Regions from separate parts of the Micromonospora sp. NBC_00860 genome, predicted to be linked through region 2. Evidence: riboswitches for the same ligand, from Rfam matches in the RefSeq annotation. Region 2 holds a riboswitch; each other region holds the start of a gene.
The links. A riboswitch is a leader RNA that binds a small molecule or an ion and turns the genes downstream of it on or off. The one in region 2 is predicted to bind cyclic di-AMP.
Positions count from the first base shown of each region.

Region 1: it holds a riboswitch for cyclic di-AMP, as region 2 does, so the genes downstream of both, OH804_RS25440 (hypothetical protein) here and OH804_RS27730 (C40 family peptidase) in region 2, are expected to answer to the same signal.
Region 3: it holds a riboswitch for cyclic di-AMP, as region 2 does, so the genes downstream of both, OH804_RS17760 (C39 family peptidase) here and OH804_RS27730 (C40 family peptidase) in region 2, are expected to answer to the same signal.

Region 1 covers NZ_CP108825.1:5,534,556-5,538,908, reverse strand. Annotated here, with positions in the region: gene OH804_RS25445 (carbonic anhydrase) at 182-910, shown strand; gene OH804_RS25440 (hypothetical protein) at 967-1,986, opposite strand; cyclic di-AMP (ydaO/yuaA leader) riboswitch at 1,991-2,121, opposite strand; gene OH804_RS25435 (YibE/F family protein) at 2,288-3,658, opposite strand; gene OH804_RS25430 (metal-sensitive transcriptional regulator) at 3,955-4,251, opposite strand; gene OH804_RS25425 (heavy-metal-associated domain-containing protein) at 4,348-4,353, shown strand, end outside.
Region 2 covers NZ_CP108825.1:6,010,218-6,014,570, reverse strand. Annotated here, with positions in the region: gene OH804_RS27740 (C40 family peptidase) at 1-34, shown strand, start outside; gene OH804_RS27735 (N-acetylmuramoyl-L-alanine amidase) at 90-2,072, opposite strand; cyclic di-AMP (ydaO/yuaA leader) riboswitch at 2,308-2,443, shown strand; gene OH804_RS27730 (C40 family peptidase) at 2,457-3,497, shown strand; gene dcd (dCTP deaminase) at 3,572-4,249, opposite strand; gene OH804_RS27720 (pyridoxamine 5'-phosphate oxidase family protein) at 4,250-4,353, shown strand, end outside.
Region 3 covers NZ_CP108825.1:3,879,540-3,883,892, forward strand. Annotated here, with positions in the region: gene OH804_RS17755 (alpha/beta hydrolase) at 1-709, opposite strand, end outside; gene OH804_RS17760 (C39 family peptidase) at 841-1,689, opposite strand; cyclic di-AMP (ydaO/yuaA leader) riboswitch at 1,922-2,063, opposite strand; gene OH804_RS17765 (hypothetical protein) at 2,348-3,118, opposite strand; gene OH804_RS17770 (hypothetical protein) at 3,251-3,667, opposite strand; gene OH804_RS17775 (acyltransferase family protein) at 3,760-4,353, opposite strand, start outside.

The DNA.
Region 1 (4,353 bases), 480 kb from region 2:
TGCCGGCCCTGCCACGGGAAGGTTGCCCAGGGGGTGGCCAAAGTCAACGTATGAAATCTAAATCACGCATCCCTTGACGCATCTTACCGTGCGTGTGACGGTGGAGCCCGAGCCAGCGCCCGCCGCCCGGCCGGCGGAAAGCCGGCTTGACCAGGTCAGATGCGTCGAGACGAGGTGCGGGATGAGTCAAACCGGGAGCGTCGGTGGTCAGCCGGGTCCGCAGCGGACCACCGACCGGGCGTCCGCGCTCAGCGAGCCGACCCGGGCGTACGCCGAACTGATCGCCGGCAACCGGCGCTTCGTCGACGGTGCTCCACGCCACCCCAACCAGGATGCCGGGCACCGGGCAGCCGTGGCCGACGGACAGCACCCGTTCGCGGTGATCGTCGGCTGCTCCGACTCCCGGCTGGCTGCCGAGATCATCTTCGACCGGGGGCTGGGCGACCTGTTCGTTGTTCGCACGGCCGGGCACACCGCCGGTCCCGAGGTGCTCGGCAGCGTCGAGTACGCGGTGACAGTGCTCGGCACTCCGCTTGTGGTGGTGCTCGGCCACGACTCGTGCGGTGCGGTGCAGGCGGCCCGGGAGTCCGTCGCGACGGGTACCGCACCCAGTGGCCATCTGCGCGCGGTGGTCGACGCCGTGCTGCCCAGCCTGCGCCGGGCCCAGGCCGAGGGCGTGGACGACATCGACGGCATCGTCGACATCCACATCGCCCAGACCGTCGAGACGTTGCTCGGGCAGTCCCCGGTGCTGGCCGACGAGGTGGCGCGGGGGCGATGCGCGGTGGTGGGGGTGTCCTACCGGCTGGCCGCCGGAGCGGTGCGCCCGGTGGCCGCCATGCCGGCCGGCTTCGCGACGCTGGACAGCCCGGCCGGGTCGACCGACGCGACCGCGCCCGCCACCGTCTGACGCGTCGAGGGCCGCTCCGCGTCACGCGGAACGGCCCTCGACGGGGATCGTGCGGGTCAGAGCAACGACATGTGGACGTGGTCGGTGTGGTTCGACGGCCCGCTGTACGAACTCCAGCCGGTGGCCGGGAACCAGATCTGCCGGTTCCAGATCACGTAGTAGATGCCGAGCCGGTCGGCGTTACGGATGAGGAACGCGGCGACGTTGTTGCCGTACGTCCGGGTGTCGTTGTTGTGCCACGGGGAGAACCCGCTCTTCTGTAGCGACCAGTCGCAGGCGCGGCCCTTCGGGTGCTCCCACGGCCCGCCGGGGCGGTAGCAGCCGACGAACCGGTTGAAGCCGGCCGCCTTGACCTCCTTGTACGCGTGCAGCGTGCGCGGCGTGACGCAGCCGGACGTGGTGGGGTCGTTCTCGCTGCACGACTGGGGCTTCCAGTCACCGTCGGCCGTGCGACCCGGGCCGATCTTCGCGACCTTGGAGGTGGCATCCACCAGGCCGCCGGTGAAACCCTTGCCGCCGACGAGGGAGAGCGCCTTGTCGGCCTCGCTCTTGCGCTTCGCCATCAGGGCGGTCTGCTTCTGCTGCTCGCGGACCTCGGTGTCGAGGGCCAGTTTGGCCTGCTCGGCGCGGGCCTTCACCTCGTTGACCTCGGAGAGCTTCTTCTCGTTGACCATGTTGATCTCGTCGAGCATCCCGGCGCGCTGGACGAACGAGTCGGGAGCGTCGCTCTCCAGCAGCATGGCGACCGCGCCGATCCGGCCGGTCCGGTACGCCTGGGCGGCGATCTGCCCGACCTGCGGGGCCAACGCGTCGAGGTCGGCCTTGGCCCGGTTGACCTCTGCCGCCAGCTCGCTCTGCCGCTTCTTGGACTTGTCCAGCTTGGACTTGGCGGCGGAGTAGTCGCGGTTGGCCTGCTCGATGACGTCGTTGAGCAGCTTGGGCTCGCCGTCCTCCTCGTGCCCGGACGGTGTGGGGTTCGTCGGGGCGGCGTGTGCCGGGAGCGGCCCGGCGAGCACTGTCAGTGCGGCGATCACGGCCACCACGGGTGTCAACCAGCGGCGTAGGGGTGCCGTCACAATGTTCCCTTCCGTCGACCGCCGACCGGGTTAGCTGACGGGTTCGGGGCGGAAGCGGCCCCTACCGCTGACGCGGATTCACCCCAGATACCTGGGTCCCCGGCTCGCCGGCTGGCGATTGGGCGGTGGCACCGCAGGCGCCGCTTCGCGCCTTCATCGGTAACCGGCAGCGAGGTTACCCGAGAGTCGACCGGGTGAGCTACGCCTGGATGCCGACCAAAAGCGTCATTTCGCCATAGCGTTGAGTGACCAGTGACGTGGTTCTCAGGGTGGATGCCCGATCTGGTCACGCTGAGGAGTGTCACCATGCCGTATCCGTGCTCCTGTTCGACTCCGGCCACCGGTCGGTGGCCTCAGATGGGGGTGTGGTCCGCGTCCGGTCCGGCTCGTCGGAGCCGGTCGTCCGCGGTGAGCTGAGTGCGGCAAGTGCCTCCGTGCGGTCCGGCTGGGGCCGGGGCGAGGGAGCGTCGGTGGACGGTGGGGCATCGCTGCGTCCGGCGGCGGTCACCACGGCGGCCAGCCCGGTGGTCAGCGGTACGGCGGCGATCAGACCGAGGGTGGCGACCGCGCTGCGGACGATCTCCTGCGCGAGGAACTCACTGGTGAGGATCTGCCCGATCGGCCGTGCGTCGGCGGTGAGCAGGAGCAGCAGGGGTAGCGACGCGCCCGCGTACGCCAGCACGATGGTGTTGACAGTGGAGGCGATGTGCGCGCGGCCGACCCGGGTGGCCGCCCGGTACAGCTGCAACCGGGTCAGCCCGGGGTTGGCGTTCGCCAGCTCGGTGACGGTGGCCGCCTGGGTGACAGTGACGTCGTCGAGCACCCCGAGCGACCCGATGATGATCCCCGCGAGCAGCAGGCCGTGCAGGTCCACGTCGCCCTGGAACATCGACAGGGTGGTGGCGTCTTCACTGCCGAAACCGGTGAGGTGGGTCGCTGCCGTGGCGATGGTGGCGAGCACGCCGGTCAGCACCAGACTGCCCAGGGTGCCGAGCACCGCGACCGACGTCTGTGCGGTGACGCCGTGCGTCAGATAGAGCACCACGAACATGATCAGGGCCGCGCCCACCACCGCCACCAGCAGTGGTGACCGGCCGGCGCCGATGCCCGGCAGCACGAAGGTGAGCAGGATGGCGAAGCTGGCGGCCAGCCCGGCGAGCGCGGCCAGGCCTCGCCATCGACCGAACGCGACGATCGCGGCCGCGAAGACCACCGCCAGCCACACCATCGGGGTGCCGCGTTGGTGCTCGGCGATGTTCCAGTTGCTGGTGGTCGGGTCGGTGGGGTCGGCCAGCTCGACCAGGATGACCTCGTCGCCGACCTCGACCCGGGGTGCGCCGGGCCCGTCGGGCACCGGTGTCCGTACCTGTTTGCCGGCGGTCGGCCCGTCGTCCACCCGGACGTCGACGGTGCCGCACCGTCCGTCGCCGACCCTCGGTGTGCCCTCGGGAACCGACGGGGTCGGCGGGCACGGCTCGCTCACCACCCGGGTGACAGTGCCGGGGTAGCGCGGCACGTCCGCACCACCATCGGTCTGCGGTGACCCGCCGCGCGGCCAGAGCAGCGCCGCGGCGAGCACTGTGGCGACGAAGAGGGGGACCACCGTCATGACGAGGATCCGTCGCACCCGTGGTGGGGCGGACGGCGCACTGTGAGTGTGGTCGGCGGCCAAGGTGAGACTCCCAACGATCCGGTGCGGGATACGGGTCAGCGGTCCGGACGGTTCACCGTTGCTGTGGAAACGCGGCGGACGGCGGGACGGATCGCTGCCTGATGACCACTTGATCACGGAGGGTCAGTGCTCGGCCCGGTCGACCGGGGACGACGCCACGTCGTGGCGGCGAGGGTGCCCGGCTGTACGGCGGCATGCGGAGGGCCATCGTGGGAGATGCTAGCCAGCCAACCTGGGCGTCGCAGGTCGTGGCGGAGTGTCGGGTGCCCGAACCGCCCGCGTGGCGGCCCCGGCGGTCAGCCGCGCTTCATGAGCCGACCGACCGCCGCCATCATCTCGGTGGCCATCTCGTCGGCTCGACCCTCGGCGGCGCCCTCGTGCATGCAGTGCCGGGCGTGCCCGTCGAGCAGCCCCAGGGCCACCTTGTCGAGGGCGGCCTGGATCGCGGAGATCTGGGTGAGCACGTCGATGCAGTAGCGGTCGTCGTCGACCATCTTCTCGATGCCCCGGACCTGCCCCTCGACGCGGCGGAGCCGCGCGAGCAGCTGGTCCTTGCTGGCGGTGTATCCGCGGATCGGGGTGGGTGCGGTCATGCCGACCAGGATAGCCTACCCCCAGGGGGTATGGTACGGTCGTGTCCCGATGAGATACCCCCACCGGGTACCGGTACCGCAAGAGGAGACGATCCAATGGTC
Region 2 (4,353 bases):
CATGCCTGTCGCCGGGTTCCGTAGACCCGGCTGATCCACCTCGCGCGACACGACGGCCCCCGGTCACCGACCGGGGGCCGTCGTGGTTGTCAGCGGGGCGCGCCCACCGGGGACGGCAACAGCTGCACGTCGGCGAGGTCGACGTACATGATCCGGTGGCCGAACTGGATCTGCGCGTAACGGTTCTTGCCGCGGATCACCGTCCAGTCGCCGGGTGACGAGCCGTCGAACGTGCTGGCCCGGTAGTACTCGCCGGCCAGTACCGCGCCGACGGCGTACCGCTGCCCGGCGGCCAGGGTGTACTGAAGCGGCGAGATCGTCTGGTAGGGCACCCCGTCCGGGTACGCCGCCTGTTCCGGGTAGGCGCGTCCGTAGACCGGAATGGTGGTTCGGCCGGGCTTCGGCGTGGCCACCACGCCGACGGTCCAGCTGGCGGTCGGTGCGGACGCCGGGTTGTGGAACCAGGCCCGCTGCCCGAGGTACCAGATCGCCGTCCAGTCGCCCTGCCGCCCGGCCAACGCGTACGTCTGCCCGGCGGATGCCCGGGCCCCGTGGTCGGACACGGACATCGTGTTCGGTGTGCCGTCCGGGCGGAGCGCGATGTCGTTGACCAGCGGCGCGTCCAGGGACGGTGCGCTGCGCAACACCACCGCCGAGGAGCCGCGCGGTGCGCAGGGGACGCCCGCGGTGACGCATCCGACGAACGCCGGCTGGTTGGTGGCGTAGTCCGGGTCGATCCGGACCAGCCCGGTGGCCGGGGTGCCGGTGTCCAGTCGAGGCGCGTGCAGCAGGTCGAAGTAGTGCGTCCAGTCCCAGTACGGGCCCGGATCCCAGTGCATTCCCCGCACTGTCGAGGCGATGGTGCCGGGCACGTTGTCGTGGCCGATGATGTGCTGGCGGTCCAGTGGGATGCCCAGCCGCAGCGCCAGGTGCCGGACCAGCTTCGCCGAGGTCCGGTACATCGCCTCGGTGTACCAGGTGCCCTGCGCCGCGAAGCCCTCGTGTTCCAGCCCGATCGACTTCGCGTTGACGTACCAGTTGCCGGCGTGCCAGCCGACGTCCTTGGTCTTCACGTGCTGGGCGATGTGCCCGTCGACCGAGCGCAGCGAATAGTGCCAGCTCACGTAGGTCGGATCCTGGACGAGTTGCAGGGTCGTCGCCCAACTCGCCTCGGTGTCGTGGATGACGATGTACTCGATCTTCTGCCGCGCGGGCCGGTCGGAGAGGTCGTGGTTGCCGTAGTCCCCGTCACCGAACGCCTCGTAGGGTGCCGGGATCCACTCGCAGGAGATGGTGTGCGGGCACTCCACCCCGTCCGGGCGGGCCAGCCGGCGCAGGCCCAGCCGGTCCAACCAGGAACGTTCGGGCCGTACCGCGCGGGCCGGCAGGCTGACCCGCTGGCCGTCGTCGGTCACCCGGGACTGGCCCGCGCCGATGGTGGTGAAGACCTCGTCGGCGAAGGCCGCCGCGGCGTCGGCGCTGTCCGCGCCCGAGTAGCGGGCCACCGCGCCGTACCAGGCCGCCGGGTCGGTGCCGGCGCCGACCGGCGCGCCCAGATCCCTCTGGTACGCGCCCAGCAGCGCGGCCCCGCCACGGATGTTGAGGCCCACGTCGGTGCGCAGTGCCTCGGGGGCGGCGCCGGTCAGCGCGGCGGCGGCGTCCACGGTCTGCAACGCGGCGGTGGACGGGGCGGGCGCCTCGACCGGCCGGGGCACGGGCACCCGGGCGGGTCGGGAGTCGTCACCGCGTGGGTCCTCGGCACCGGCGTCGTGGTGACCGCGCCCGGGTAGGGCGGCCACGTGCCGGGCGTCGGTCAGGTGCATCGGGCCGTAGCCGCCACTGGTGCTCGGTGTGCCGGCGTTGGTGTCCCAGCGCGACTCCAGGTAGGAGACGCCGAGCAGCACGACGGCCGGCACGCCGTACTCGCTGGCTGCGGCGGCGTACTGCTGCTGGCGGTCGGTGGTGGGCGCGGCGGCGGCCGGGCCGACGGAGAGTGGCACAGTGGTCGCGGCGGCGACCACGGTGGCGGCGAGCAGTGCACGCCAGCCGGTCGACAGGGTTGGATGGTGCATCGAACCCCCTAGATTCTCGCGGAGTGAGGTCAGGTCACCATCGCGCCGTCCGGGAGGTTGCGTCAATACCTTTCCATCTATCGAAGCCTGCGGAAAGAATTCTTCACACACGGTCGGTGACCTCGTCCAATCGGTACGGAGTGTCACGGCCGCACGGGTTGCGGATCGGTAACAGGCGTCTCTACTCTGGTCATTTGTCGGCCCGACAGCAGCTCCGCCCAGCCCGGGCGGTAACGGACCGACACCGCCGAGTCGTTTCCGAGCGAACCGGGGACCCAGGTCCCTCGGGGTGAATCCGCAACCACTGCGGTAGGGCGCCGACTTCCCGCCCGAACCCGTCAGCTAACCCGGTAGGCGGTCAGGAAGAAGGAGTACGGAACCCCGGTGGCACTCCATGCCCCGCGGCCGTCGTCCGAGCGGTCGGCATCAGCCGGCCCGCCGTCGATCGTGCCGCGCCCACGCTGGTCCCGCTTCACCACCGCACTCGCCGCGCTGGCCGGCGTCGCCGTCGTTCTGACCGGCAGTGCCACGGCGGCCCACGCTGACCCGTCCGTCGCCGAGATCGAGCGCCAGATCGACGCCGACTGGAACAAGCTCGAACCGATCATCGAACGGCACAACGCCACCCGCACCGACCTCGCCGCGAAGCGCAAGCAGGCCGACGCGCTGGCCGCCCGGATCACCCCGCTGGAGCGCCAGGTCGACGCCGCGATGGACAAGGTCAGCGCGCTGGCCGTACGCGCCTACAAGGGCGAGAACGTCTCGACAGTCAACGCGGTGCTGGGCAGCCGGTCGCCGAGCGAGGTGGTCGGCCAGCTCGAAATGCTCGACCGCTTCGCGCACAACCAGCAGAAGGACGTACGCCAGGTGGCCGACCTGCGCGACCAGCTGGCCGCGCAGAAGGCGCCGCTGGACGAGATGGTGGCCCAGCTGACCCGCACCGAGGCCCAGCTGGCGGCGAAGAAGAAGCAGATCAACGAAGAGATCGACCGCCTGCAGAAGCTACGCCTCAAGGTGTACGGCAACGGCGGCGGCGGTCCTTTGCGCCCGGCGCCCTGCCCGGGTAGCTACCCCGGCGGCGCCGCGGGCACCGCTGTCAAGTTCGCCTGCGCGCAGATCGGCAAGCCCTACGTCTGGGGTGCCGAGGGTCCGAACTCGTACGACTGCTCCGGGCTGATGCTGGCCGCCTGGGCGAAGGCCGGCGTGTCGCTGCCGCACAACGCCGCCGCGCAGAGCCGCGTGACCAAGAACGTCAGCAGGGGCGACCTGCGTCCCGGCGACCTGGTCTTCTACTACAGCGACATCCACCACGTCGGCATGTACGTCGGCGGCGGCTGGGTGGTGCACGCCTCCCAGGCCGGTCAACCGGTGAAGATGAAGAAGGTCGACGACGGCCCGATCCACAGCTACGGCCGCCCAGGCTGACCCCAGGGTGACCAGAGGGCCCGTCGCGATCCGTCGCGGCGGGCCCTCGTCGTCCTGGTTCTAGCAGCGGAGCCTCAGCGGGTTGGCCAGGTGCGCCAGTGCTGCCAGGCGCGGCTGGGCGTCGGCCCCCGCTGGCCCTGGTAGCGCGAGCCGTAGACCACCGAGCCGTACGGGTGCTCGGCCGGCGAGGAGAGCCGGAAGATGCAGAGCTGCCCGATCTTCATGCCCGGCCAGAGGGTGATCGGCAGGTTCGCCACGTTCGAGAGTTCCAGCGTCACGTGACCGGAGAAGCCCGGGTCGATGAAACCGGCTGTGGAGTGCGTGAGCAGCCCGAGCCGGCCCAGGGAGCTCTTGCCCTCCAGTCGGCCGGCGAGCTGGTCACCCAGCGAGATGACCTCCAGCGTCGAGGCGAGCACGAACTCCCCCGGGTGCAGCACGAACGGCTCGCCATCGGGGACCTCGACCACCGACGTCAGGTCGTCCTGCTGCATGGCGGGATCGATGTGGGTGTAGAGGTGGTTGTTGAAGACCCGGAACAGCCGGTCGAGTCGGACGTCGATGCTGGACGGTTGCACCAGGGTGGGCTCGAACGGCTCCAGGCCCAGCGTGCCGGCCTTGATCTCGGAGACCAGGTCGCGGTCGGAGAGCAGCATCGGACCACCATAGCCGCGCTGGCGGAAGTGGCCGGATTCGGTGCCGGTGACCAGCGAGTCGAGGTCGCTGCTCGTACATTTGTTCGATAGAATGCCCACATGGCTTCCTGGTCCGAATTCGCCGCCGACGAGCCCCGACTCGCCGACGGGATCCGCGTTCTCCTCCAGCAATACGGGCCGGGCTTCGGCTATCTGGCCACGGT
Region 3 (4,353 bases), 2.1 Mb from region 2:
GGTCCTCCACGTGCGCGTTGTGCCCGAGGCCGGGCAGCGTGGCGACCGGTACGCCGTACTCCTTGAGTTGTTCGTCGGTGACCATCGGGTCGTTCTCCCCGCGCGCCAGCACCACCGGTACGTCGGTCGCCGCCAGCAGCGCGGCCAGGTCGGGCTCGCCGACGGCGAAGGCGGTCGGGTCCATGGCGAGGCGCCACCGGCCGTCGACCTGGCGCAGCCCGGCGTCCACCACCGGGTGGTCCGGCGAGACCAGGCCGGCCAGCCCGGCGACGCGCAGGTAGCGGCGAGCCGCCTCGGTGCGGCTGGCGAACCAGCTCACCGGTCGGGCGGCGACCTCGGCGGCGCGGGTCAGCTCGGCGGGTGACCAGAGCGCCTTGATGCCCAGCCCGACCACCGCGTCCACCGGCGTTCCGGCGTCGCGGGCGGCCAGCGCCAGGCCGACCACGCCACCCAGCGAGTGCCCGAGCACGACCAGCCGGTCGTCGGGGGCGAGGGCCTGCGCGATCTGTTGGGCGAAGCCCGCGAAGGAGTACGACGGCAGCGGCGGCGCCCAGCCGTGTCCGGCGAGGTCCGGTGCAAGCCACCGCCCGGGCCAGTGCTGCTCGAGGTACGGCGCCCAGGGCAACCACACGTCCCCGGTCGCCCCCATGCCGTGCAGCAGCAGCAGGACCGGCCTACGGCCGGCGTGACCACCCGATTTCTCCACCACGGCCGCAGTCTCCCACGGTTCACGGCCCGGTACGAGAGCCGTCGATGGCGTTACCCGGGCCCGCGCGGACAAAGGCCGCGGGCGCCGGCTCCTTGTGGGAGACGGCGCCCGCGGCGGTCAGCGTGCCCGGGTCAGGCGGAGTAGCCCCGGCTGGTGATCCAGTTGGCCAGGTCGATCGTGGTGATCCAGTACGACGGGTCGGCCGGGTTCGCCGAGTCGGCGATCCGCACGGTGCGACCGTTGTCCTTGTAGCCCACGACGGCGATGTAGTGCCCGCCGCCGTAGGAGTGCCAGCCACCGTCGGTGTCGGTGGCGTCCCCGACGACGTTGGCCACCACGCCACGGCCGTCGGTGATGGCCTTCACCACGTCGGCCTGGAGCCGGTCCATCTGTGCCGGGCTGGGCGAGCCGGGGAACATCCGGGTCCGGTACGGGGAGCCCTTCACCTCGGCGTTCAGCACCCGGGTGGTGTCCTCGGCCGAGTTGGTGCCCATCTCGGTGGTGCCCAGCTCGGCGCCGAGCTCCTCCTGGGTGCGGTCGATGCCGGCGGCGCTGAGCGCGTTGCGGGTGGCCGCCGGGCCGCAGTTGTAGTAGGTGTTCTGCGCCTCGTAGTCGTAGTCCAGCACCTTGGTCGCGGGCGGCTTCGGCCGCTCCGGCTTCCGGGTCAGGTCCGGGTTGCTGCTGGCCTTTGCGGCGGGTGACGCGGTGCTGGTGGCCGGGGCGGCAGTGGTCGGCGCGGTTCCGGCCGAGGGGGACGCGTCCCGGGCCTCGCCACGGGAGGCGGCGACGTCGCTGCGCATCTCGGCGACAGTGGTCGCGGTGCGCTGGCCGGCCGGGGCGTCGTCGGCCGTGGTGAGCAGGGCGCCGGTGGTGGTGGCGATGGCGAGGGCCGCGGCGGAGGCGGCGACGATCTGGTACGGGCGCTCGGTGACGAGGCGACGGAGCTGACGCTTCACTGTGTGCTTCACGGGTTCCTCCACGGATCGGGGGGAGAGCGGCACACCGGGGCCGGACCGGTATCCGGGCAGGCGCCAGCGCGCGGATCGTGGTCCGCGGATGGTGAACCGCTCAGGGGAACGCCCGGCGCGGCCGGGCGGGAAAGGCGATGACCCGGGGGTCAGCTCACCGTCACTGGACGAGTGAGCGGGTGCACCGCCGCGCCGTGGAGGCGAGGGAACAACCGAGGGGTGGAAAGGTGCTGCACGAGGATGGGACTCCTTCCGACACCGCCTACCGGGTTAGCTGACGGATTCGGGCGGGAAGATCGCCCTACCGCGGGCCGTGGCTCGCGGATTCACCCCGGACTTACTGGTGGGTCCCCGGTTCGTTGATCACGATTAAGCGGGTCGGTGCGGCGTCGCGTCTTGCGATCGGTTACCGCACCGGACGGGACGACACTACTGGCCGCTTCACGCCCTGCCAAGCCAGGTTCACCTGCGTAAACCTCAATTGGCGCGACAATTTCTGCGCGTATTGCCGATGATGTGACTCGATGGGACAACCGGTTACGGTGACGCCTGCGGTCGACAACCGGACAGGCCGCGAAGAAGGCGACCATAATCGCGGGAACAATGCCGCCGATCGCGCCGACCGTCCGATTCCGCTATTGGGTGACCGGCCTCACATCACGGATCGGGCTCAACTCACCCGGGCCGGGCGCCACCGTGCCACGACGGCGGGTCGTATCGCATCGGCCACCGACCGGCGAGCGGGCACCGGGGTCGGACGCAGCCGGGCCGCCGCCGCGTACGCCTCCTCGGCGAGGGTACGGGCCGACTCGGCGGCCAACTCCGCGTCGCGCCAGGCGGCCCGCTCACGGCCGGCGGCCACCTGGTAGTCGGCCAGCCGCGCGTCCCGGACCACCCGGCTGATCAGCACCTCCTGCTCGACAGGGTGTCGCCGGGGATCCCAGCCACGCCGGTGCCCGAACACGTCGCTGAGCTGGGCCATGGTCAGGTCGCCCCGCCAGTACGCCGCCATCGCCGCGCGGTGCAGATAGCGTTCCCGGGCGGCGTACTCGGCGGGGGTGTGCGGGGTCTGCGGGGTGGGCAACACCCCGGCCCCGGCGAAGCGACGCGCTGCGGTGTCCGCCTCGTCGTACCCGGTCCAGGCCCGCTCCAATTGCTCCTGAGCGGTCAGCCAGGCGGCGCGTCGGCGCCGGGCGGTGGTGGCCGCGCCCGCCGCGGCGACGGCCACCTCCTCGGCGTACCGGCGCACGTCGACGGCCTCGGCGGCGGCCATCTCCCGGACGGTCGGCCCGGCCGGGGGCGGATCGTCAGCGGGCCGCTCCCGTTCGGGGCGGGCGGCCAGGACGGTGAGGAGGCCCAGGGTCAGCAGGAACAGCGTCGACCAGATGGCGGCGGCCTGCGGCACCTCGGTCACGAACTGGTAGAAGACGACGGTCTCCATGGTCGGCACCTCGGGGAGAGAGCAGTGCGATGGGGAGCCGCATCGACCAGCGGGCCAGTGTGGGCCACGGGTCGGCGGGTCAGGGAGCGGTGGGTCGACGGGGCGCGGTGACGGGACGGTCGTCCCGGTGGCTCAGCGCCCGGGTGGGGCCCGGGAAGCCCGACCGCTCGCAGCGTCGACGAGGGGCAGCCGGTCGGACCCGGCCGCGCGGACCGGCAGCACGCGGGCCGCGATGGTGCCCTGGTCGCCGGGGAGCGCCACCGGCGTGTCGACCGACGATGTCGGGACCGACTCCTCGGCGGCCTCCGGCGGTATCGCCTGGCGCGCCGCACCGTGCGCCCCGACCTGCCGGCAGGAGGCCGCCAGCGGCCCGGCGGCGACGGAGGCCAGCACCGCATTCGACGTCGGCACCGGGCTGGGCGTTGATCCGGCGGCCGTGGCCGGGCCTGCGCCGAGCGCCAGGGCCGCGACGACGGCGAGGCTGGTCAGCACCCGCGTCGCCCAGCGCGCCACCCACCACAGCGGACAGGTGAACGCGACCGGAAGCACGGCACCAGGCTACCGTCGTGCCGACCCGGGCGCACTGGCCACGGGCGTGTCGGATCACGCCGCGCCGACCCCGCTGACCAGGGTGGACGCTGTCAGCGCAGGTCGACGTACGTTGATCGACCGCCGGCCTGACCGACCTCGTCGGCAGCCCCGCCGGCCTCGCCGCGGGCGCTGCTCACGGGGTCTCGGGCGTCGTCGCCGCCGGCGGTGCGCTGTCGGGGGACGGGCGCCGGACGGGCCGCGCGGCGGGGCGCGAGCCGGCGCATCATCGGGGTCTCGACGAAGCGGTGCAGCAGGCCGGCGAGGATCAGGTTCGCCACCAGGAAGCCGAGCACCACGGCCGGGCCACGCCAACCCTCGAAGCCGATCCCCCAGGTTCCGCTCCAGCGCAGCACGCTCGTCATCACCAGCACGTGCACCAGGTAGAAGGCGAACGAGACCTCACCGAGCCAGACCAGCGGCCGGGACCGCCACGGCGAGCGCCGACCCCGCACGTCCGCGTCCGCGGCGGCGGTGATCACCAACAGGTACGCGACAGCGAGCAGCGTGGTCCACAGCTCGGCACGGATCCACTGCGCGGCCGTCACCCAGGTGACCAGGAAGATTCCGCTGGCCACGGTCAGACCGGGACCGCGCCACAGCCCTCGGCGCATCAACTCGGCCGCCACCGCGCCCAACCAGAACTC